DNA from 3 places in the Bradyrhizobium algeriense genome. Region 2 is predicted to be linked to each of the others. Evidence: predicted binding sites of a transcription regulator. Region 2 holds the regulator's gene; each other region holds the start of a gene.
What was found. The regulator HrcA, encoded in region 2, represses chaperone genes, less so after heat shock. The targets are predictions, from matches to a motif close to GTTAGCACTCNCNNNNNGNGAGTGCTAAC.

Region 1 (7,955 bases), 7.1 Mb from region 2:
GCGATCGGACTGTTCCTCTACCGCATCGCGTTCCAGCCGATCGCCCACACCTCGGTGCTGGTGCTGCTGATCGCCTCCGTCGGCTGCCATCTCGCCTTGCAGGGCCTGGGCCTGGTGTTCTTCGGCGCCGAAGGTCTGCGCGGACCGGCGCTGTCCAACACCGCATTGACGATCGGCCCGCTGCGCTTCACCGGCCAGAGCCTTGCGGTCTATGGGCTGACGATTGCCTTCATCGTCGCTCTCTGGCTGTTCTTCGGCTTCACGCGGATGGGCAAGGCGCTGCGCGCCACCGCCGTCAACCGGCTCGGCGCCCGCCTCGTCGGCATCCGCACCACGCTGTCGGGACAGATCGCTTTCCTGCTGGCGTCCCTGATCGGCGCCATTTCCGGCATCCTCATCGTGCCGATCACCACGCTCTATTATGACACCGGATTCCTGATCGGCCTGAAAGGTTTTATTGCCGCGATCATCGGCGGGCTGGTGAGCTATCCGCTGACGGCAGTGGCGGCCCTGATCGTCGGCAGCGTCGAGGCGTTCTCCTCGTTCTACGCCAGTAATTTCAAGGAGGTCATCGTCTTTACGCTGATCCTTCCCGTGCTGGTGCTGCGTTCGCTCGCAGCGCCCGCGGTCGAGGAAGAGAAGGACTGACGGCGATGAATCAGCGGCTTCCCCTCATCATCTTCGCAGCTGTCATGGCGGCGATCCCGTTCATCCCCGGCGTGCCGCCGTTCTGGATCGTGCTGCTCAACAATATCGGCCTCGCCGCGCTGGTGGCCATGGGCCTCGTGCTGTTGACCGGCGTCGGCGGCCTCACCTCATTCGGCCAGGCAGCGTTCTGCGGCTTCGGCGCTTACACCACGGCGGTATTGACCACCGCCTATGGCTTCTCGCCGTGGCTGACGCTGCCGCTCTCGCTGCTCGTCAGCGGCATCGCCGCCGTCCTGCTCGGCATCGTCACGGTGCGGCTGTCCGGCCACTATCTGCCGCTCGGCACCATCGCTTGGGGCATCGGGCTGTTTTATTTGTTCAGCAAGCTGGAATTCCTCGGCCGCAATGACGGCATCTCAGGCATTCCGCCGCTCTCGATCGGCAGCTTCCGGATGCTCGATCCCGGCACCATCTATTTCGCTATCTGGATCGGGGTATTGATCTCGGCATTGCTGACCATGAACCTGCTGGATTCCCGCACCGGCCGCGCGATCCGCGCGCTGCGGCGCGGACACATCGCCGGCGAAGCGTTTGGCGTCCAGACGCCGCGCGCCAAGCTTCTGGTGTTCATCTATGCGGCGGTGCTGGCGGGCCTGTCCGGCTGGCTCTATGCGCATTTCCAGCGCGCCGCCAATCCGACGCCGTTCGGCGCGCAGGCCGGCATCGAATATCTGTTCATCGCGGTCGTCGGCGGTGCCGGCTATGTCTGGGGCGCGGTGCTGGGCGCCGGCATTGTGGTGATCCTGAAAGAAATCCTGCAGAGCTATCTGCCGCTGGTATTCGGCGGCCAGAGCCAGCTCGAGACCATCGTGTTCGGCATCCTGCTGGTCGTCCTGCTGCAACTGGCGCCGACCGGCGTCTGGCCGTGGCTGATGGCGCGGCTGCCGTTCAAGCCGGGCCGCAAGATACCCGATACGTCGCTTCCCCTCGCCAAGCGCGAGCGCGCGCCGGCCTCTGCTGCCGCGCTGCTCCAGATCGAGAAAGCGCGCAAGCAGTTCGGCGGCGTGATTGCCGTCAACGACGTTTCCTTCGACGTCCAGGCCCGCGAGATCGTAGCCCTGATCGGTCCCAACGGCGCCGGCAAGAGCACGACCTTCAACCTGATCACGGGCGTGCTGACCACGACCGGCGGCACTATCTCGGTGCTCGGCCGCAAGGTCGACAACGCCCCGCCGCAGGAGGTGGTAAAACTCGGCGTCGCGCGCACCTTCCAGCACGTCAAGCTGGTGCCGGACATGACCGTGCTGGAGAACGTCGCGATCGGCGCGCATCTGCGCGGGCACGCCGGCGCAATTTCCAGCATGCTCCGGCTGGACCGGGCCGATGAAGCAAAGCTGCTGGCAGAAGCCGCGCGCCAGATCGAGCGCGTCGGCCTCGGCGACCAGATCGACCAGTTGGCGGGAAGCCTGTCGCTCGGCCAGCAGCGCATTGTCGAAATTGCGCGCGCGCTGTGCGTCGATCCATTGCTGCTGCTGCTCGACGAGCCGGCCGCGGGATTGCGCCATATGGAGAAGCAGCGGCTCGCTGCCCTCCTCCGTCAATTGCGCGACGGCGGCATGTCGGTGCTCCTGGTCGAGCACGACATGGGTTTTGTGATGGACCTCGCCGACCGCATCGTGGTGCTCGATTTCGGCACCAAGATCGCTGAGGGCACGCCGGCTGAGATCAAGACCAATCCCGATGTGATCAAGGCCTATCTCGGAGCCACCGCATGAGCGCGCTGTTATCGGTCTCCGACGCCCATGTTTCCTACGGCAAGGTCGAAGCCGTGCGTTCGGTTTCGCTCGACGTCGCCGACAACGAGATCGTCACCATCATCGGCGCCAACGGCGCCGGCAAGACCACGCTCTTGAACGCCATCATGGGCGTGCTGCCGCTCAAGGGCGCCACCGCCTTTGCAGGCGCCGACATGGCCCCGCTCGACATCGAGGATCGCGTCGCGGCGGGCCTGTGTCTGGTGCCGGAGCACCGCGAATTGTTCGGCACCATGAACGTCGAGGACAATCTGGAGCTCGGCGCCTTCCGGATTCCGAAGGCTACCGCAGCAAAATCGTTCGAGCGCGTCTATACGCTGTTTCCGCGGCTGAAGGAGCGGCGCAAGCAGCTGGCCGGCACGCTGTCGGGCGGCGAGCAGCAGATGCTGGCGATGGGCCGCGCGTTGATGGGCGCGCCAAAACTGTTGATGCTGGACGAACCGAGCCTCGGGCTGGCGCCGATTATCGTCGCCGACATCTTCCGCACCATCGGCGAACTGCGCGCCGCTGGCGTCTCGGTGCTGCTGGTCGAACAGAACGCGCAAGCCGCCCTCAAAATCGCCGACCGCGCCTATGTCATGGAGCTCGGCGAATTCATCCTGTCCGGATCGGCAAGGGATATCGCGTCCAACCAGCGCGTCGCGGCAAGCTATCTCGGCTTCCAGCACGAGGGCGCGAGTGGGATATAGGGGGTGTGACCCCATAAGTTCAGAGTGATCGGTGGACGTCCGCTTTGGTGCGCATTTCCGGACTCAAGTTGGAAATCGCGTGATGTCCGAACCCGGCGCAGCGAACCGCGCGCCCCCTTCGACGGGAGCCGGCGGGCCATGCCCTTCCGAAGTCACCCGACCCTCAAATTCTCCGCCGAAGTCTTCCCCTTGTTGGGCACTTCCTCATAGCTGACCTTTGCACCCTCATTGAGTGTGCTGAGCCCAGCTTTCTCGACCGCGGAGATGTGCACGAAAACATCCTTGCTGCCGTTATCGGGCTGAATGAATCCATAGCCCTTTGTCGCGTTGAACCACTTCACCGTTCCAGTTGCCACCTTGATCGTCTCCCATATCCGATAGGACCTAAGACAACCTCATGCCGATGTGGAAGGCAACCAAAACCCGCGGGGGGTGAGCCGGCGGGCCCGGACTATGGGGTGGTGCGTGCTTATCTTCCTTCCAAATATCCGCGAATTAACTCGCTTTTGAGTTCCCTGGAGGCGCATACTCAGACAATCATCGCTCCGCCTCCTGGGCATTACCGGTGACAGAGAGTGTTACGCTCCCGCCTATTCGAGGGAAGCATCATGCCCCAGTCTCAACGCCTGTCGTCCGTCATTCCATTCGTTGCAATTGAGCGCCCCGCTTGTCCGAAGTGCAAGGCCCCGATGATGCTCGTCAGTATCGAGCCAGCACGCCCGGGCGTCGACTTGCATACCTTTGAATGCGCCATCTGCAACCACGCACATGCGACCCTTGCCGCGTATGAAGACCCTATGAAGTCCAAGTCCCTTGGACGCTGGCTTCAAGGCGATTTGCACCCGCCCAGGTAAGGCGGGTCGAAGTGAACCGGCGGATTTTGTAATACTTGAAGGGCTAGCGCCCGCAATGCGCCCCCTGATTGATATCGCAATGTCCGCGATTACGGCGCCAACAATGTCCTGTATGTTCGGCAATTGCCGTGAAGGGAATTGCCGAGTCCGGAAAGACGGCAAACCAAACTTGCCACTAGCGATGGATTCGCCGTAGCCGCTGCTAATTGCTTTTGACAGGTTAAGCCACTCATGCCGGCATCAAGCGCCTTAGCTCTTTCTGGGCGGCGGTTCGCTCGCTACTTCCTCTGCCAGTAGCTTTAAAAGCTTCTCCTGCCGCGCGTCAGCTTTCGCGGCCGCCGCTTCCGATGCAGCCACGAGACTGCGATAGAGCTTAAGGTTTTGCCGGCGAATGAAAAATTGATGTTCCATAGCTACCTCCTCTGAGGGCATGGACCGAAGCGCATCGTGCGCTTAAGAATGGAGGATGGGAAGTGTGGACGTGGCGGACCACTTGTTAATTATCGCGACCTTTGCCTTCAGTTACCCCCCTCGCGCTAAGCAGCACGTCCAACATATGCATATGCGCTTTTACGGTTGTCGCACCCGGAGGGCGGTTCAAATGCCTTTGCGATTTTCGTGGCGCCGGCGTTAATGCAGCCGGAGGACTCCGTCCACGGCGCGTAGTTCGGCAGGCTTGATCAGTTTGGAGTGCGCGATGGTAACCGCAAACAGCGGACCTTCGAGCCTTGTTTCCCAGAACGCGAGGAAATCCTTCAACGCCGGGAAATCCGGAAACATATCGTAGTCCTGCCAGACGTAAGTTTGCAGCAACCAGCGCCGATCCGGACGGCGATAAACGATTTCCGCTGTTGTCAGTCCGTAGCCTAAGACCTGCTTCCTGAAATCCCTGGAAACCGTATCTTTCTCGACCATGCCAGCCTCCAGCCCAACTGAAGAGTAATGCGTGATCCTCAATTCGCCAAAAACGAAAACGTTCAATAGGTCATAGCAATCAGCGCGCTAGCAGCATGTTACTTCACCTGCCAGCAGTCGCCCTCCTCAAGTCGCAGTCAAACATCGTGGGCCGAAGCCCTTGCGCCACAGTGTCACAGGCTTATGTCAGGGGCGGCTAGCACTCGCTCATTGCGACTGCCAATCCAGAAATAATCACAAAAGCCATGGAGGATCGCATGAAGTTCCGTCCGCTCCACGACCGCGTCGTGGTCAAACGCATCGATGCCGAAGACAAGACCGCTGGCGGCATCCTCATTCCGGACAGTGCCAAGGAAAAGCCCTCGCAGGGCGAGATCATCGCCGTTGGTCCGGGCGGCCGTGACGAAGCCGGCAAGCTGATCCCGATCGACCTAAAGGCCGGCGACCGCGTGTTGTTCGGCAAGTGGTCGGGCACCGAGGTCAAGCTCGATGGTCAGGAACTTCTGATCATGAAGGAAAGCGACATCATGGGCGTCCTCACCGACGTTCCCGCAGCCAAGAAGAAGGCCGCTTAAGCGCTTAAGCCCGTTCCCTCATCCTGAGGAGCCGGCGCAGCCGGCGTCTCGAAGGAAGAGGCCCTGCAATCCAAATCTCATCCCGCAGGAATCCGCCCAATCGCGTGGACCTTGGGATCTGGAAATACGGAGATCATCATGTCAGCCAAGGAAGTCAAATTCGGCGTAGATGCCCGCGACCGCATGCTGCGCGGTGTCGACATTCTCCACAATGCCGTCAAGGTGACGCTCGGTCCGAAGGGCCGCAACGTCGTACTCGATAAGTCATTCGGCGCTCCCCGCATGACCAAGGACGGCGTCACCGTCGCCAAGGAAATCGAGCTTGAGGACAAGTTCGAGAACATGGGCGCGCAGATGGTGCGCGAAGTCGCCTCCAAGTCGGCAGACGCTGCCGGCGACGGCACCACCACCGCGACCGTGCTGGCGGCTGCGATCGTCCGTGAAGGCGCCAAGTCGGTTGCCGCCGGCATGAACCCGATGGATCTGAAGCGCGGTATCGACATGGCGGTGGAAGCCGTGGTCGCCGACCTCGAGAAGAACTCCAAGAAGGTCACCTCGAACGAGGAAATCGCCCAGGTCGGCACCATCTCCGCCAACGGCGACGCCGAAATCGGCAAGTTCCTGGCGGACGCCATGAAGAAGGTCGGCAACGAGGGCGTCATCACGGTCGAGGAAGCCAAGTCGCTCCAGACCGAGCTTGAAGTCGTCGAAGGCATGCAGTTCGACCGCGGCTACATCTCGCCCTACTTCATCACCAACGCCGACAAGATGCGCGTTGAGATGGAAGACGCCTATGTCCTGATCAACGAGAAGAAGCTCTCCTCGCTGAACGAACTGCTGCCGCTGCTGGAAGCCGTGGTGCAGAGCGGCAAGCCGCTTCTGATTATCGCCGAAGACGTCGAAGGCGAAGCGCTCGCCACCCTTGTCGTCAACCGCCTGCGCGGTGGCCTGAAGGTCGCGGCCGTCAAGGCTCCGGGCTTCGGCGATCGCCGCAAGGCCATGCTGCAGGACATCGCGGTTCTGACCGCTGGTCAGGCGATCTCGGAAGATCTTGGCATCAAGCTCGAGAACGTCACCCTGCAGATGCTCGGCCGCGCCAAGAAGGTGATGATCGACAAGGAGAACACCACCATCGTCAGCGGGGCCGGCAAGAAGGCCGACATCGAAGCCCGCGTGGCCCAGATCAAGGCGCAGATCGAGGAAACCACCTCGGACTACGACCGTGAGAAGCTGCAGGAGCGTCTGGCCAAGCTCGCGGGCGGCGTAGCCGTGATCCGCGTCGGTGGCGCGACCGAGGTCGAGGTAAGGGAGCGTAAGGATCGCGTGGATGATGCGATGCATGCGACCCGTGCTGCGGTTGAGGAAGGCATCGTGCCGGGCGGCGGCGTCGCCCTGCTCCGTGCCTCCCTGCATCTCAAGGGCCTGCGCACCAAGAACGACGACCAGAAGACCGGTGTCGAGATCGTGCGCAAGGCGCTATCTTGGCCGGCCCGCCAGATCGCGATCAACGCAGGCGAAGACGGTTCCGTCATCCTCGGCAAGATCCTCGAAAAGGACCAGTATGCCTACGGCTTCGACTCGCAGACCGGCGAATATGTCAACCTGATCTCGAAGGGCATCATCGACCCGACCAAGGTCGTTCGCGTGGCGATCCAGAATGCAGCCTCGGTTGCCGCGCTCCTGGTCACCACGGAAGCCATGGTGGCCGAAGTGCCGAAGAAAAACCAGGGCGGCGCCGGTATGCCTGCGGGTGGCGGCGGCATGGGTGGTATGGGCGGCATGGACTTCTAAGTCCAACCATTCAGAGCACAACAATAAGAAAGGCCAGGCAGCGATGCCGGGTCTTTCTGCATCCGCTGCACGTCTATCTCGACGACGATAGCTGCATGGAAAGGCGCGATTGTGCATGGCCGTTACGACATGCCATGTCCGGCACGCTATGCGTATCAGTTACACAAGGCCTGGCCTCAAGCCGACTTTCATCTGATCGAGGGCGCCGGCCACTCCTACGATGAACCAGGCATTCTTGATGCCCTGATCAAAGCGACGGATCGTTTTGCGCAGCAAGTCTGACCGGTTACCACCAAACGGATCATGGCCGGATATTTTCGCCCATGGATCATTTTCGACCTGGACGAGGTCCGCGTTAAGGCCCCGCCATGTGGGCTCCCGAAGGCGGATTTCGCGCCGGCCCCTATTAACGAAGCCTTAATCATGATGCGAGTTCCAACCTGCTCGTTGTGAGTTGCACAACTTCCTGATCTCGCGCGGCCTTCTAACCTTGCGATGCAGCAACCATTTTCCGTCCGACGCCGGGCGTCGACGATGGCTGCCGGGTTACAAGGTCAGACGATGCGCGCCTCCGATTGCCCTACGGTCGACACTCCCGAATTCCTGCTGGCGGCGCTCGAGCAGGCGAGCCAGGCTGTCGTCATCATCGACGGCGACATGCATGTAAGC
Region 2 (7,955 bases):
GTGCGTACCGCAACGCTGGCCTATGACGCGGTCGCCCTCGTCGCCGCGCTATCGAAGCAGGGCAGCCAGCGTTTTGCGCCGGAAACGCTGACCAACCCGTCGGGCTTTGCCGGCATCGACGGCCTGTTCCGATTCCGCTCCGACGGCAGCAATGAGCGCGGCCTTGCCGTGATGAAGGTCGCCAGCGGCGGCAGCTCTCCGGTTGCGGGATCGCCGAAGAGCTTTGGGGCGTAATCTCCGGCGCGAATATTCGCATGCGACGATCTGAACTTCCGAACCCTCATCCGAATTTCGCGGGGTTGGTCCGGTTGTTCTTCGACAGCGATCACGCCGAGCAATGCCGAGGTTGACGTGATGTGTCATGAGCTGAAATTAAGGGCCGGCGCGGGCTTCGAGGCCATGCTTTTTCATCCTCATGCAATTACTGGAAGAACTTCACAAGCGCGGCGGTTGTTTCTCCCGGTCGTTCCTCTGCCACCCAGTGACCAGTATTTTTCAACTCGATCAATGTAGCGCTCTCGGCGTATTTCGACAGGAATTCCGCCAAAAACGAGTAGCTTATCCCGCCGAGACCGAGCACGGGCGTCTTCAGCTTGCCATAGTGCTTCAAGTCCTCGATGTCCTGTCCGAAGGTCTGATACCAGCGTGTGTTGGCGCTGATGGCCCCCGGAGCTTCGTAAGCCGCGATGTATACAGCGCGATCGAACGGCGAAATGGCCGTCTTGTCCCTGGCGAGGTAGTCGAACATCCAGTTCAAAAGAATATTCATGCGCCCTTGCAGCAATTTCTCCGGCAGATCCGAGACTTGGTTGAGGGCGAACCACCAAGGGTGGGGCGGATGATTCGGGTTCGATAGATCGTATGCGCCAGGCGGAGGAAGAATGGAGATCTGCTGAAAGCCTTCGAATGGGTGCGGTACGTCCAGCAGCGCTACGCGCTGCGTTTCATCCGGATAGTTCGCCGCAAAACTGTAGGCGACCATCGCCCCGATGTCATGACCCGCGATATAAATGCGCTTGTAACCGAGATGCTGAGCGAGCGAGCGAATATCGTCCGCCATGGTCTTCTTGTCGTATCCTGTCGCGGGTTTGCCGGACGAGCCTTGGCCACGAATGTCCACGACGATCACGCGGAAGTGCTTCGCGAGGTCGGGCATGATCTTGTGAAATTGCCACCAAGTTTGGCCCCCGCCGCCGAGAAGGAAAAGCGGTTGCCCAGAGCCTCCTTGGACGAAGTGGAGCCGAATGCCGTTCACGTCCGCATCGTCATTCGAAAATCCCGGCAGTCGCTTGACCAGCGCCTGATCAGAAGTGTCGGCAAGAGCCTCATCCGACGCGCGATAGGTGGAGGGAACGACGGCATTTTCGTCGGCCTCTGCCGGCGAAGTCGCGAAGGCGAGCACAAGCGCCCCTATGCCCTCCGCAAGCGTTTCGCGCCTCGTCGTTTCCGTGTTAGCACCCATGAAAGGCCCACTGCTTCACTGTGTTGGGCGGTAACGCGTGAGCGCGAGGCACGGTTCCATTCAGGATGCATGTGCAGCCACCAAAGACCCCGCCATTGCATTGAACTGGTTGCGATTACAGTGACAGCGCACAAAATTCCCTGAGCCGATGCACATCTCCGCCATCCAGGTCGGTCAAATGCCATCACCGCAATTCTGATGCGAAACGCTGGTCGCGGCGGAAGCAAGGCGCGTAGCCCGGGTGGAGCGAAGCGTATCCCGGGAACGGTCTGGCAAGCAGATACACTTGTCCCGGATTGCGCTGCGCTTCATCCGGGCTACGGGTGATTTGCTACGCGGCAAGATCCGCCACGACGGCGTCGAGCACGGGGAATCCGTCCTTGGTCACGCGCAAGCGCCCATCGGCTTCGACAGTGATCGCACCTTCGTCGCGCAATATGGCGATCCGGTTCGGATCGAGCGCGCGGCCGGACAAGGCCGCATAGCATTTGGGGTCGATGCCTTCGGCGAGGCGTAATCCCATCAGCAGATATTCGTCGGCGCGCTCTTCGCTGTTGAGCGAATCGTCGGTCACGACGCCATGGCCGTTGGCCTCGACGCGCATCAGCCAGGCCTCGGGGCGCTTTTCAGTCGCGGTCGCATGTCTCGCGCCGTCGATGTCCAGCCGCCCATGGGCGCCCGGACCGATGCCGGCATATTCGTCACCGCGCCAATAGACGAGATTGTGCTGGCATGCCGCGCCTGCGCGGGCGTGATTGGAAATCTCGTAGGCCGGCAAGCCATGATGCGCGCAGACTTCCTGCGTCACATCGTAGAGCGCGCGGGCAACCGCCTCGTCCGGGGTCTTCAATTTGCCGGCCGCATGCAGGCCGAAGAACGGCGTGCCTTCCTCGATCGTGAGTTGGTAGAGCGAGAGATGTTCGGCGGCTTCCGAGATCGCGAGCTTCAATTCGTCCGCCCACATCTGCGGCGTCTGGTCGGGGCGGGCGTAGATCAGGTCGAACGAGTAACGGTCGAACGCGCTGCGTGCGATCGCGACCGCGTCCAGCGCCTCGCGCGCGCTGTGCAATCGTCCCAGCCCCTTCAGCGAGGCGTCATCGAGCGCCTGCACGCCGAGCGAGACACGGTTGACGCCGGCTGCGCGATAGCCGCGAAACCGCGTAGCTTCCACGCTGGTCGGATTGGCCTCCAGCGTCACCTCGACATTGTCGGCGACGCGCCAATGCTTGCCGATCGAATCCAGGATGGTGCCTACGGTTTGCGGCTGCATCAACGACGGGGTGCCGCCGCCGAGAAAGATCGACGTGACGGTGCGTCCCGGCGCGCGCGCCGCTGTTGTTTCGATCTCGCGCGCAAACGCACGGGAAAATCTTTCCTCGTCGATCGGCGCGTGGCGGACGTGGCTGTTGAAGTCGCAATACGGGCACTTCGACAGGCAAAATGGCCAGTGCACGTAGACGCCGAAGGCGGTCCGCTTCGGGTAGTGGCGTTCGGCGCTAGCCAAGGCAGATCTCCGCCAGTTTGACGAAGGCGCGCGCCCGGTGCGACAGGCCGAGGCCGAGCGGCGGCAGGCCGTGTTTCTCGATCGAGGTCATCTCGCCAAAGGTTCTGACGTGCCCATCGGGCAGGAATGCCGGATCATAGCCGAAACCGGCGGTGCCGCGCGGCGGCCATACCAGAGTTCCATCGGCGCGGGCCTCGACCTCTTCGAGATGACCGTCGGGCCAGGCGACGCAAAGGGCCGAGACGAAATGCGCACTTCGCTTATCGGGCGTGGTCGCGCCACGTTCCTGCAGCAGGCGTTCGATACGGCTCATCGCCGCCATGAAATCCTTGCCCTCGCCGGCCCAGCGCGCCGAGTAAATGCCGGGCGCGCCATCCAGCGCATCGACGACGAGGCCGGAATCATCGGCAAAGGCCGGAAGCTGGGAAGCCTGCGCCGCCGCGATCGCCTTGATCGCCGCATTCGCCCGAAACGTCTGGCCGGTTTCCTCGGGCTCGCCAAGGCCCAGCTCGCCCGCGGAAACGGCCTCGACGCCATGCGGCGCCAGCAGTTCCCGCATCTCGGCGAGCTTGCCGGGATTGTGGGTCGCGATCACGAGCCGGCCTGTGATTCGACGGTGCATGTGCGATCAGACTACGCGACGGCCAGCTTCTGCAAGTCCACCAGACGCGCGACACCCTTGCGCGCCAGTTCCATCAGCGCGAGGAACTCGTCCTGCGAGAACGGCGTCTTCTCGGCGGTGCCCTGCACCTCGATGATGCGGCCGTCGCCGGTCATGACGAAATTGGCGTCGGTCTCGGCCTCGGAATCCTCGGCATAGTCGAGGTCGAGCACCGGCGTGCCCTGATAGATGCCGCAGGAGATCGCGGCGACATTGTCGCGCAGAACGTTCATTTTCAGCATGTTGCGGCTCTTCATCCACGCGATGCAGTCGGCCAGCGCCACCCAGGCGCCGGTGATCGAGGCGGTGCGGGTGCCGCCATCGGCCTGGATCACGTCGCAATCGACCGTGATCTGGCGCTCGCCCAGAGCTTCGAGGTCGACAGCTGCGCGCAAGCTGCGGCCGATCAGCCGCTGGATTTCGACGGTGCGGCCGCCCTGCTTTCCGGCGGCGGCCTCGCGGCGGGTGCGTTCCAGGGTGGCGCGCGGCAGCATGCCATATTCGGCGGTGACCCAGCCGCGGCCCTGGCCCTTCAGCCACGGCGGCAGCCGTTCTTCCAGGGTGGCGGTGACCAGCACATGGGTGTCGCCGAATTTCACCATGCAGGAACCTTCGGCATATTTGACCACGCCGCGTTCCAGCGACACGGGGCGCAGCTCATCGGGCGCACGGCGGCTTGGCCGCATGGGAAATCCTTTCGAAATCGAGCGAAAACTGGTTCGCGGTGCTTGTAGGTGGGGGCGTGGGCAGCGGCAAGGGCTTTTGGCCGCGTTGGCGGGGAAAGGGATGCTTGTCATTGGCCCGCCGGAGCGACAAATTAGGGGTCCAAGGAGTTAAGCCGTGGCCCACCACGATCCGATTGGCCTGATCGCACCGCATGCCGGGCTTGCCCAGCTCAACGAGCGTTCGCGCGACATTTTTCGTCAAATCGTCGAGAGTTATCTCGCCACCGGCGACCCCGTCGGCTCGCGCAACATTTCTCGCCTGATCGCGGTGCCGCTGTCGCCGGCTTCCGTCCGCAACGTCATGTCGGACCTCGAAGCGCTCGGGCTGATCTATGCGCCGCATACCTCGGCAGGGCGGCTGCCGACCGAACTCGGCCTGCGCTTCTTCGTCGACGCGCTGATGCAGGTCGGTGACCTCACCGAACCCGAGCGGGAATCGATCCAGAGCCAGCTTGCGTCCGTCGGGCGCGCGCAATCGGTCGAGGCGGCGCTGGGTGAAGCGTTGACGCGGTTGTCCGGCCTGACGCGGGCCGCGGCCGTGGTGCTGACCGCCAAATCCAATTCGCGGCTAAAACACATCGAGTTCGTCCGGCTCGAGCCGGAGCGTGCGCTGGTGGTGCTGGTCGGCGAAGACGGCCAGGTCGAAAACCGCGTGCTGACGCTGCCGCCCGGCGTTCCTTCCTCGGCGCTGACGGAGGCGACCAATTTCCTCAATGCGCGGATTCGCGGCCGCACGCTCGCCGAAGCGCGGCTCGAGCTCGAAACCGCGCTGACGCAGAGCCGCGCCGAACTCGACCAATTGACGCAGAAGGTGATCGCGGCCGGCATCGCGAGCTGGTCCGGCGGCGACAATGACGACCGCCAATTGATCGTGCGCGGCCACGCCAATTTGCTCGAAGACCTGCATGCGCTGGAGGATCTCGAACGCGTCAAGTCGCTGTTCGACGATCTCGAGACCAAGCGCGGCGTGATCGATCTGTTGGGCCGGGCCGAGCGCGCCGAAGGCGTCAGGATTTTCATCGGATCGGAGAACAAGCTGTTTTCGCTGTCCGGTTCCTCCACCATCATCGCCCCCTATGGCGACGCCGCGGGCCGCATCGTCGGCGTTCTCGGCGTGATCGGGCCGACGCGGCTGAACTATGCAAGGGTGATTCCGACCGTGGACTACGCCGCCCGGATCGTCAGCCGGATGCTGGGTGGCTAATCCGCCCCGGATGGGGCGGCTGGTTATGCTTGATTTTCGGCCCCTAAAGCACGATATCCCGCCTAGCAAATCCCCATCGAACCAGATGCGTTTTTTGAGAAGGCAGTCTTATGACCGATCCCAACCGGCCGAGTGACGACGAGCTGAAGCAGGCCCAGACCGGCGAGCCCGTGGTCTCAAAACCCTACATCATGCCCGACGATCCCGAGGAAGGGTCGAATGAGGCCCTGACCAAGGAACTGGCCGAGACGCGCGACAAGATGCTGCGCACGCTGGCGGAAATGGAAAATTTGCGCCAGCGCACCAGGCGCGAGGTGGCCGATTCCAAGATGTATGGAATCACCGGGTTTGCGCGCGACATTCTCGATATCGCCGACAATCTGCAGCGCGCGCTCGACGCGATCCCGGCCGAGGCCAGGGAAACCGCCGATCCCGGCATCAAGGCCTTCATCGAGGGCGTCGAGCTGACCGAGCGTTCGCTGCTCAACACGCTGGAGAAGAACGGCGTCAAGAAGTTCGATCCGTCGGGCGAGAAGTTTGATCCGAATTTCCAGCAGGCGATGTACGAAGTGCCTGACCCGTCCGTCCCGTCCGGGACCGTGGTCCAGGTCGTGCAGGCCGGCTTCATGATCGGCGAGCGCGTGCTGCGCCCGGCGCTGGTCGCCGTCTCCAAGGGCGGCGCCAAGGCCGCGCCGGCCAACAACGAACCGAACAGCGCGGCGTAACTAGACCCTCATGGTGAGGAGGCGCGCAAGCGCCGTCTCCGGACGATACTATGCATCGCCGGGCGAACCATGCGGCCCAACTTGGGCCTTCATCCTTCGAGACGCGCGCAGGCGCGCTCCTCCAGCGACGAGCGCAATGGCGCTCGCGCAGGGATGAGGGTTTGGCAGTTTGTTTTCCGCCTCTAAGCCGCGATATCGTCCGACTTGATGCGCTTGACGCCGGCCTTGGTCATGTCGGCCCAGGCCTTTGCGAGCGAGCCCTGGGTGTCGATGCCGCGGCAGGCGTCTTCGATCACATAGGTTTCAAAACCCGCCTTGCGCGCGTCGAGCGCGCTCCATGCCACGCAGAAGTCGGTGGCGAGGCCGGCGAGGAACACCCGCTTCACCCTGCGCGCCTTCAGGTAAGCGGCGAGCCCCGTCGTGGTCTTGCCGTCAGCCTCGGTGAAGGCCGAATAGCTGTCGACGTTCTTGTTGAAACCCTTGCGGATGACGAGCCCGGCATGCGGGATCGCGAGGTCCTTCGACAGCGACGCCCCCTCGGTGCCCTGCACGCAATGGTCGGGCCACAGCACCTGCTTGCCGTAGGGGAGATTAACGGTTTCGAACGGCTTCTTGCCGGAATGGGTGGAGGCGAACGAGACGTGGCCCGCGGTGTGCCAGTCCTGCGTCATCACCACATTGGCAAAACCCTTGGCGATGCGGTTGATGATGGGCACGACCTGCTCGCCGTCTTTGACCGCGAGGCTGCCGCCCGGCAGGAAGCAGTTTTGCACGTCGATGACGAGCAGCGCGGATGCTTCGTCGGGCTTGATCGGCGCCGCCCAAAGCGCCGATGGAACGAGGGCAGCGACCGACGTCGCGCCGAGACCTGTCAGAACCAGCCTGCGAGTAAACATGGTGCGTCTCCCCGGTTATGAACCCGACCGGGGAGAAGGCTAGTTCCATGTGTGTACAAACGAAAGCCCGAAGTTTCGGCGCGCTTGCAAATTTCCGGATCAGGTTCGCGGATGGATTCCGTCGCGCACCGCGCGGAAGCGCGGAAAGGCCTTGGTCCAGTCGTTGCGCGGCGAAGAGCCGATGATGCGCATCGAGCTCTGGGAGCCGAACCGCACCCACTGCACGATGGTAACAGGCGTATTATCCTTGCCGCTGGTGGCGTCGATCCGCGTCTCGTAGCCGGGCTGGCCATCGATGCGGACCGGCTCCGACATCGTGATCCTGCCGTCGCGCACGCCGGGAATGGTGGTTGCGATCTGCTGGGCGAAACGGCCGCGATCATCGGGGGACGCCGCCGTCGAGCCGATCAGGCCGATGATCATGAAGGGCGCGACTTCGAAGCCGGTCTTTTCGTCGCCGTCGGAGAGAATGAGAGCTGCGCCCGGCGCCAGCGTGCGGATGTTCTTGAAGCTCGAGAGCTCGCTCATCTTGAACGGCATCATTCCGAGCTGCTCCTCGACCGGAACCTCGTTGCGGATCACGGCGGAAGCAAACATCTGGCGGATGGCGTCGTCGGTATAGATCTTGGAGGCGTTCTCCGGCACCTGCACGGCGACATAGCCGGAGAAGGTAGGGCCGGGCAGGATCATCGAATAGCGGCGCACATTGCCGGCGCCGTCCTTGGCGTTTTCCTTGCCGTTTTCGACGGTGTAATAGGCGAGCCCCGCCGCAGTCTCG
Region 3 (7,955 bases), 5.1 Mb from region 2:
CCGGCGTGATGCAGCCCGATGGCACGATGAAACACGAGCCGCGCATGGACGCGAAGGCCGTCGGCGATGCGGTCGCCTACATGGCCGGCCTCCCGCTCGACGCCAACGTGCTGTTCATGACGGTGATGGCGACCAAGATGCCGTTCGTCGGACGGGGGTAGTTAGCGCCTCACGTAGTCCGGATGGAGCGAAGCAATCCGGGATGGCCGATTTCCTTGCCGACACCTCCCCGGATTGCGCTTCGCTCCATCCTGGCTACGCCGGCTTGCTTCGCTCGCAATGCCGGCCCCCTACTCCAGCCGCTCCACCTTCCGCAGTGAGGGGAACAGCTTCATCCACAGCAGCGCGATCGCGATCGTGCCGACGCCGCCGAGTACGGCGGCCGGCACCGTGCCGAACAACGCCGCCGTGACGCCGCTCTCGAACTGGCCGAGCTGGTTGGAGGCATTGATGAACAGGAAATTGACCGCGCCGACCCGGCCGCGCATCTCGTCGGGCGTCGAAAGCTGCACCAGCGAAAAACGTATCACCACGCTGATCGTATCGGCCGCGCCCAGCATCGCCAGCGCCAGCACCGACAGCCACATCCACTGCGAGAGGGCGAATATCACCGTCGCCGCGCCAAACACGATCACGGCCTGAAACATCCGCAATCCGATATGTCGGTTGATAACGTAGCGCGCCAGCACGATCGTCATCAGCAGCGCCCCGACCGCGGGCGCGGCGCGCAGGATGCCCAGCCCGAGCGGGCCGGCCTGCAGGATGTCACGCGCATAGATCGGCAGCAGCGCCGTGACGCCGCCGAGCAGCACGGCGAACAGGTCGAGCGAGATGGTGCCGAGAATGGCCGGGTTGTTGCGGATGAAGCGGACGCCGGCAAAGATGTCACCCGCAACCGCATCCTCCGCTTTCGAAGGCTCCTGCTTCGCGATGTGGATGAAGCCGGTCAGGACCGCGCCCACCAGCCAGAATACGACAATGACGAAATACGGCAGGCTCGGCGCGAACACATAGGCCAAACCGCCGAGCGCAGGTCCCGTGATGGTCGCGACCTGGGCGGCGCCGGAGGAGATCGCGGTCGCGCGCTGCAGCGAGCCCTTTGGCGTTATCAGCGGTAGCAGCGCGGCCGTGGCGGGGCTTTCGAAGGCGCCGGCGATGCCGATCACGAAGGTGGCGATGAATATCTGCGTCACGGTGAGCCAGCCGGCAAAGGTGCTGACGGCCAGAAACAGCGCCGTCGCCGCTTCCGCGAGCTGGCAAAGCTGCACCACGCGCTTGCGCTCAAACCGGTCGGCGGCGTGGCCGGCCACGAACACCAGCAGCGCCGTGGGCAGGAATTGCACCAGCCCGACCATGCCGAGATCGAAGGCGCTGCCGGTGATGTCGTAGATCTGCCAGCCGATCGCGACCGCCGCGATCTGGCTGGAAAAGCGCGACAGGCTGCGCGACAGCAGGAAGAACAGGAACGGGGCGTGCCTGAGCAGATCGCGGGCGCCTACCGGCATCGTCGAGGACATGGGCAAGAGCGGTGGCCGAGCGCGGTGCCGATGTCAACGGGCGGGCCCGCAACACGGCATTGCGCGGCCGCGCAGCGCTGGCATAATCGTTGCCCGGGGTTGGCGGGGGATTCATGCTGCAACTGCAATCGGCGTTTGGCGTGCTGGCGTTGCTGGCGATCGCATGGGCGCTTGGCGAGAACCGCCGCGCGGTTTCGTTACGGCAAATCGTGGTTGGCCTTGCCGTCACCATCGTCACGGCGCTGGTGCTGCTCAAGCTGCCGCCGGTGGCAAAGGCGTTCGGCGCCATCAACGACGCCGTCAACACAATCGCGGCGGCGACGCGCGCCGGCACGTCCTTCGTGTTCGGCTATCTCGGTGGCGGCGCACTTCCGTTCGAGCTCAAGGCGCCGGGCGCGGATTTCATTTTGGCATTTCAGGCGCTGCCGATTGTGCTGGTCATGAGCGTTCTGACGACACTCTTGTTCTACTGGCGCATCCTGCCGCCGATCGTGCGCGGCATGGCGTGGCTCCTGGAGCGCACGCTCGGCGTCGGCGGCGCGGTGGGACTGTCGGCCGCAGCCAATATCTTCCTCGGCATGGTTGAGGCGCCGCTGTTCATCCGCCCCTATCTGGCGCAGCTCACGCGCAGCGAATTGTTCCTGGTCATGACCGGCGGCATGGCCGGCATCGCCGGCACCGTGCTGGTGCTCTACGCCACCTTCCTCGCACCACTGATCCCGGATGCGGCGGCGCATTTTGTCATTGCCTCCGTATTGGGCGCGCCAGCGGCGATCCTGGTCAGCCTGATCATGGTGCCGGAGACTTCGGACAAGCGCACCGGCGGATCTTTGGAAGATCCCGATATGCACGCGTCCTCGACCATGGACGCCATCGCCAAGGGTACCGCGGCCGGGCTCGAATTGCTGCTCAACATCATCGCGATGCTCTTGGTGCTGGTTGCGCTGGTCTATCTCGTCAACGCGATCCTCGGGCTGTTGCCCGAGATCGGCAGCGCCAAAATTTCGCTGCAGCGCCTGCTCGGCTACCTGATGGCGCCGGTGTGCTGGCTGATGGGCCTGCCCTGGCCGCAGGCGATCACGGCCGGCAGCCTGATGGGCACCAAGACCGTGCTCAACGAATTGATCGCCTATGTCGACCTGTCAAAACTCGGCACGGATGCGCTCGATCCGCGCTCGCGCCTGATCATGCTCTATGCGATGTGCGGTTTTGCTAACTTCGCCAGCCTCGGCATCATGATCGGCGGCCTCGGCACCATGGCGCCTGAACGGCGCGAGGAGATCAATGCGCTGGGATTGAAGTCGATTGTGTCAGGCACGCTGACGACGTGTTTGATGGGGGCGGTGGTGGGGGTGATGACGTAACGCTCTCTCCGTCGTTCCGGGGCGACGCGTCAGCGTCGAACTCCGATGTGCAATTGCACATCGGAGAACCTCGAGATTCTCAGGTGCGCAATTGCGCACCATAGTTCGCTTCGCGCCCGGAATGACGGCAAGAATTACGACGCCAATTCCACCGTCTTGAACTCCGCCGGCAAAATCACTTCCAGCAGTTCAACGTCGTCGGAATAATCCATGATCAGATGCTTGATGCGCGGCGGCTGGGTCCAGGCGCTGCCTTCCTTCATCAGCGTCTCGCCCTGGCCTTCCATGTAGGTCTTCACCCAGCCCTTGAGCACGTAGACCATCTGGAATTCGACGTCGTGGTAGTGCAGCTTTGAAACTTCCGCCGGATTGCACGGACCGATCAGCCGGATCACATGCGCCTGCGCCAGGCCATGGGTCGCGTCGGCAATGCCGAGGTCGCGGTAATGCGCGTAAGCGCGCAGGCCGTCGGCCTTGAAATCCTCCTCGCGGTGATGGCTAATGGCGATGCGCTGCTTCGGCCGCGCCTTGGACTTGACCGCTTTGGGCTTCGCGGCGGACACGCCCCTCGCCTTCTTGATGGTCTTGCGGGCTGAGGATTTGGCTGCCGTCTTGTGACCCGACCATTTCTTCTTTACGGCGGGCTGGGCCGCGGCGCGCGACGCGACTTTCTTCTTGGCCATGGGTGCCTCCCTTTTTGTTTGTGGCGGGAGGCTAACACAAAATTTTTTTGTAGGATGGGCAAAGCGCAAGCGTGCCCACCATCGCGAGCGGAGTGTTAGATGGTGGGCACGGCGCAAGCGCCTTTGCCCACCCTACGGCATCTCATCAATGCAGCCTGAACACGCCGTCGACCGCGCGCAGCTCGGCCGGCTTGATCAGCCTGGAATGCGCGACCGTCACCGAAAACAGCGGGCCATCAAGCTTTTCCTGCCAGAAGGCGAGGAAATCCTTCAGCGCTGGGAATTTCGGAAACAGATCGTAATTCTGCCAGACATAGGTCTGCAGCAATGCGGGATGATCCGGCATCCGATACAGGATTTGCGCCGTCGTCAGCCCGTAACCCAGCACCTGCTTCCGAAAATCGTCGGAAGCAACTCCAACCCGCGAGACCATGCCAAACCTCCATTGCTGGAAGCGCATTTCACGTGGTGGCCACACACCGAGCCACCCCGGCGGAGATGCGCTCACATGAGAGAAATGTGACGCACGCGACCCTCCCATCACAAGCCTAAATGTTTAATGAATTGTTGAAAATTCACGCGTTAGCAGCAGCTTACCGCACATGCTAATACAGGGTCCCGGGTCCGGCCGACCCGGTTAATCATGATTAATGAAATTGGCAGGTGTCATATTTGAGTGCCAATTTTTCTGCTAGAAGCCCTTGTCCCCCGAACAAGTCTGGCCTAAATCAGCCGCAGCCGAGTTGGCACTCGCTGGCTCGGACTGCCAAAATTCCAGAATCTGATAACATCTTCAGAAACTTAGGAGGACTGCATGAAATTCCGTCCGCTTCACGACCGCGTCGTGGTCAAGCGCATCGACGCCGAAGAGAAGACCGCTGGCGGCATTATCATTCCGGACAGTGCCAAGGAAAAGCCCTCGCAGGGCGAAATCGTCGCCGTGGGCCCGGGTGGCCGCGACGAAGCCGGCAAGCTGATCCCGATCGACCTCAAGGTCGGCGACCGCGTGTTGTTCGGCAAATGGTCGGGCACCGAGGTCAAGATCGACGGTGAAGATCTCCTGATCATGAAGGAGTCCGACGTCATGGGCGTGCTCGACGTCCCCGCCACCAAGAAGAAGGCTGCCTAAGCGCTTCGCCTGCAACGCTCACCCTGAGGAGCGCCCGCAAGGCGCCTCCCCGACAGGGTGAGAAACAAAGATCAACTCAGGGAAACCAAATATGTCAGCTAAAGAAGTCAAATTCGGCGTCGATGCCCGCGACCGCATGCTGCGCGGCGTGGACATTCTCGCCAACGCCGTCAAGGTGACGCTCGGCCCCAAGGGCCGCAACGTCGTGCTCGACAAGTCGTTCGGCGCTCCCCGCATCACCAAGGACGGCGTCACCGTCGCCAAGGAGATCGAGCTCGACGACAAGTTCGAGAACATGGGCGCGCAGATGGTGCGCGAAGTCGCCTCCAAGTCGGCCGACGCGGCCGGCGACGGCACCACCACCGCGACCGTTCTGGCGGCTGCGATCGTCCGTGAAGGCGCCAAGTCGGTTGCCGCCGGCATGAACCCGATGGACCTGAAGCGCGGTATCGATCTCGCGGTGGAAGCCGTGGTCGCCGACCTCGTCAAGAACTCCAAGAAGGTCACCTCGAACGAGGAAATCGCCCAGGTCGGCACCATCTCCGCCAACGGCGACGCCGAAATCGGCAAGTTCCTTGCCGACGCCATGAAGAAGGTCGGCAACGAAGGCGTCATCACGGTTGAGGAAGCCAAGTCGCTCGAGACCGAACTCGACGTCGTCGAGGGCATGCAGTTCGACCGCGGCTACATCTCGCCCTACTTCGTCACCAACGCCGACAAGATGCGCGTTGAAATGGACGATGCCTACATCCTGATCAACGAGAAGAAGCTCTCCTCGCTGAACGAGCTGCTGCCGCTGCTCGAAGCCGTGGTGCAGACCGGCAAGCCGCTGGTCATCGTCGCGGAAGACGTCGAAGGCGAGGCCTTGGCCACGCTTGTCGTGAACCGTCTGCGTGGTGGCCTCAAGGTCGCGGCCGTCAAGGCTCCGGGCTTCGGCGATCGCCGCAAGGCCATGCTGCAGGACATCGCCGTTCTGACCGGTGGTCAGGCGATCTCGGAAGATCTCGGCATCAAGCTCGAGAACGTCACCCTGCAGATGCTCGGCCGCGCCAAGAAGGTGATGATCGACAAGGAAAACACCACCATCGTCAACGGTGCCGGCAAGAAGGCCGACATCGAAGCGCGCGTCCAGCAGATCAAGGCGCAGATCGAGGAAACCACCTCGGACTACGACCGCGAGAAGCTGCAGGAGCGTCTGGCCAAGCTCGCGGGCGGCGTCGCGGTGATCCGCGTCGGCGGCGCGACCGAAGTCGAGGTGAAGGAGCGCAAGGATCGCGTGGATGACGCGATGCATGCGACCCGTGCGGCGGTTGAAGAAGGCATCGTGCCGGGCGGCGGCGTCGCCCTGCTCCGCGCCTCCGAGCAGCTCAAGCGCATCAGGACCGCCAACGACGACCAGAAGACCGGTGTCGAGATCGTGCGCAAGGCGCTCTCCGCGCCCGCCCGCCAGATCGCGATCAACGCCGGTGAAGACGGTTCCGTCATCGTCGGCAAGATCCTCGAGAAGGAGCAGTACAATTACGGCTTCGACTCGCAGACCGGCGAGTACGGCAACCTGGTCTCCAAGGGCATCATCGACCCGACCAAGGTGGTTCGTGCGGCGATCCAGAACGCGGCCTCCGTCGCGGCTCTCCTGATCACCACCGAAGCCATGATCGCCGAACTGCCGAAGAAGAACCAGGGCGCCGGCGCCGGCATGCCTCCGGGCGGCGGCATGGGCGGCATGGACTTCTAAGTCCAGCCACTCAGGCGACCCAGGAAATGCAAAACCCCGGCAGCGATGCCGGGGTTTTTGTTTGGACGGACGACGGAAATGCCCGCCGCGACGAACGCCGGCGTTCCCCTTGCAACGCTACGCTGAAGAAAAAGCTTCCTGCTCCCTGAGATATCCCTCTTATGCACAGGGCTCCGTGGATATACGATCGTATGCGTTGACAATCTCAAAAAAAATTTTTGCGAGAGTCGCAATTCGAACCGACGCTCCGCTTCTCTTGACGCAAAGTCGTATCGGGTCGGGGCTAAATCAAAGCTCATCCAAAATCTGATCGAACACGGAGCGTGAGCTCTCGTGACGCAAGCGAGCGTTGCGGAGAATGCTTTCGCTTGAGAGGAGTAATGCTGCGTGAGTGAAAGCGAAATGAAAGTAACAGCCAACGGAACCAATGTCTTCGGGATGCCGCTACCGGACTTCTCGAAATTCGCCTTGCCCGGCATCGGCGGCAACGAGCAGGCCCTCGCCCGCACCCGGGAAGGCTTCGAGAAGATCAAGGCCGCGTCGGAGGAGATGACGGAAGCGCTGCGCGAGACCTATTCGGGCAACGCCAGAAGCGCGACCGACTATGGGCTGAAGGTGCTTGAAATCTCAAACGCCAATGCCGCCTCGGCGCTCGATTTCTTGATCCATCTCTGTGGCAGCAAGTCAGCGACCGAGGTCTTCACCTTGTCGGCGGCGCAAACGCGCAAGGCGTTCGACACCGCTTCCGACCAGAACAGGGAATTGTGGGCGCTTGCCCAGAAGCTTGCGACCGAAACGGGTGAGCCGATCAGGAAGCACTTCACCAAGGTTATCCACCAAGCAGGCTAAAAAAGCCCGCTCAGTTCACGTCTAGGAATTTGTTCTGAGGAGGGATCCGGCCGGTTGGAACAAGCCAAGCAGCGAGCATGCAGCCCCCACTGGCCGACGCTCGCGCTGAACAAGGTGCGCGATGCCCCCCAAGTAACCCGCACCGACAACAGGCGCATTCCAACCGGCCGGTGCTTTCTTTCGAAATACACACACAAACCAATCGCAAGGGAGGGCGACATGGGTATGGTCATGGTCAAATGTCCGCAAACCGGACTGGCGATTCCCACCGGCATCAAGACTGATCGCGAAAGCTTTGGGCGCAGCGCGGTGTTTTTCTCGCGCACGCGTTGCGTGATCTGCCACACCGATCACGCGTGGTTTGCACGCGAAGCCTGGGTCGACGAGCCGAGCATCCGGGTGCGGCGTCGCAGGGCGGCCTCCCCGGCCTAATCGTCGACACAGATTGAACGACGATCGCGATGGAGGACACCATGGCGCGGATGCAAATCTCATCTGAAACTTCAACCTGGCTGCTGCAGGCCAAGGCCTTTCTCGACGAAGCGCGACGGCGGAAGCCGGGCCCTGAACGCAACGAGCTGCGCGAGACGGCAAAGGTACTGCGCGAGCTTGCGAAACTCGAGGCGGCGTCCGAGCAAGCCCTCGAACGTGATTGGCGGCAGAGAACCTGACCGAGCG

Region 1: the regulator HrcA is predicted to act here: its motif matches at 5,116-5,144, upstream of V1286_RS00300 (co-chaperone GroES).
Region 3: the regulator HrcA is predicted to act here: its motif matches at 4,307-4,335, upstream of V1286_RS09810 (co-chaperone GroES).

What each region holds. Positions count from the first base shown of each region.
Region 1 is NZ_JAZHRV010000001.1:56,090-64,044, reverse strand. Features, by position in the region: gene V1286_RS00330 (branched-chain amino acid ABC transporter permease) at 1-648, shown strand, start outside; gene V1286_RS00325 (branched-chain amino acid ABC transporter ATP-binding protein/permease) at 654-2,423, shown strand; gene V1286_RS00320 (ABC transporter ATP-binding protein) at 2,420-3,151, shown strand; gene V1286_RS00315 (cold-shock protein) at 3,304-3,507, opposite strand; gene V1286_RS00310 (hypothetical protein) at 4,255-4,416, opposite strand; gene V1286_RS00305 (usg protein) at 4,636-4,920, opposite strand; gene V1286_RS00300 (co-chaperone GroES) at 5,178-5,495, shown strand; gene groL (chaperonin GroEL) at 5,634-7,286, shown strand; partial or broken gene V1286_RS00290 (prolyl aminopeptidase) at 7,389-7,568, shown strand; gene V1286_RS00285 (EAL domain-containing protein) at 7,848-7,955, shown strand, end outside.
Region 2 is NZ_JAZHRV010000001.1:7,177,911-7,185,865, reverse strand. Features, by position in the region: gene V1286_RS34525 (penicillin-binding protein activator) at 1-234, shown strand, start outside; gene V1286_RS34520 (alpha/beta fold hydrolase) at 422-1,462, opposite strand; gene hemW (radical SAM family heme chaperone HemW) at 1,794-2,966, opposite strand; gene rdgB (RdgB/HAM1 family non-canonical purine NTP pyrophosphatase) at 2,959-3,588, opposite strand; gene rph (ribonuclease PH) at 3,600-4,313, opposite strand; gene hrcA (heat-inducible transcriptional repressor HrcA) at 4,468-5,556, shown strand; gene grpE (nucleotide exchange factor GrpE) at 5,667-6,281, shown strand; gene pncA (bifunctional nicotinamidase/pyrazinamidase) at 6,464-7,177, opposite strand; gene V1286_RS34485 (hypothetical protein) at 7,277-7,955, opposite strand, start outside.
Region 3 is NZ_JAZHRV010000001.1:2,031,618-2,039,572, reverse strand. Features, by position in the region: gene V1286_RS09835 (SDR family oxidoreductase) at 1-161, shown strand, start outside; gene V1286_RS09830 (MFS transporter) at 291-1,517, opposite strand; gene V1286_RS09825 (NupC/NupG family nucleoside CNT transporter) at 1,631-2,881, shown strand; gene V1286_RS09820 (cupin domain-containing protein) at 3,016-3,564, opposite strand; gene V1286_RS09815 (usg protein) at 3,710-3,997, opposite strand; gene V1286_RS09810 (co-chaperone GroES) at 4,379-4,693, shown strand; gene groL (chaperonin GroEL) at 4,785-6,428, shown strand; gene V1286_RS09800 (phasin family protein) at 6,816-7,277, shown strand; gene V1286_RS09795 (hypothetical protein) at 7,497-7,709, shown strand; gene V1286_RS09790 (hypothetical protein) at 7,751-7,948, shown strand.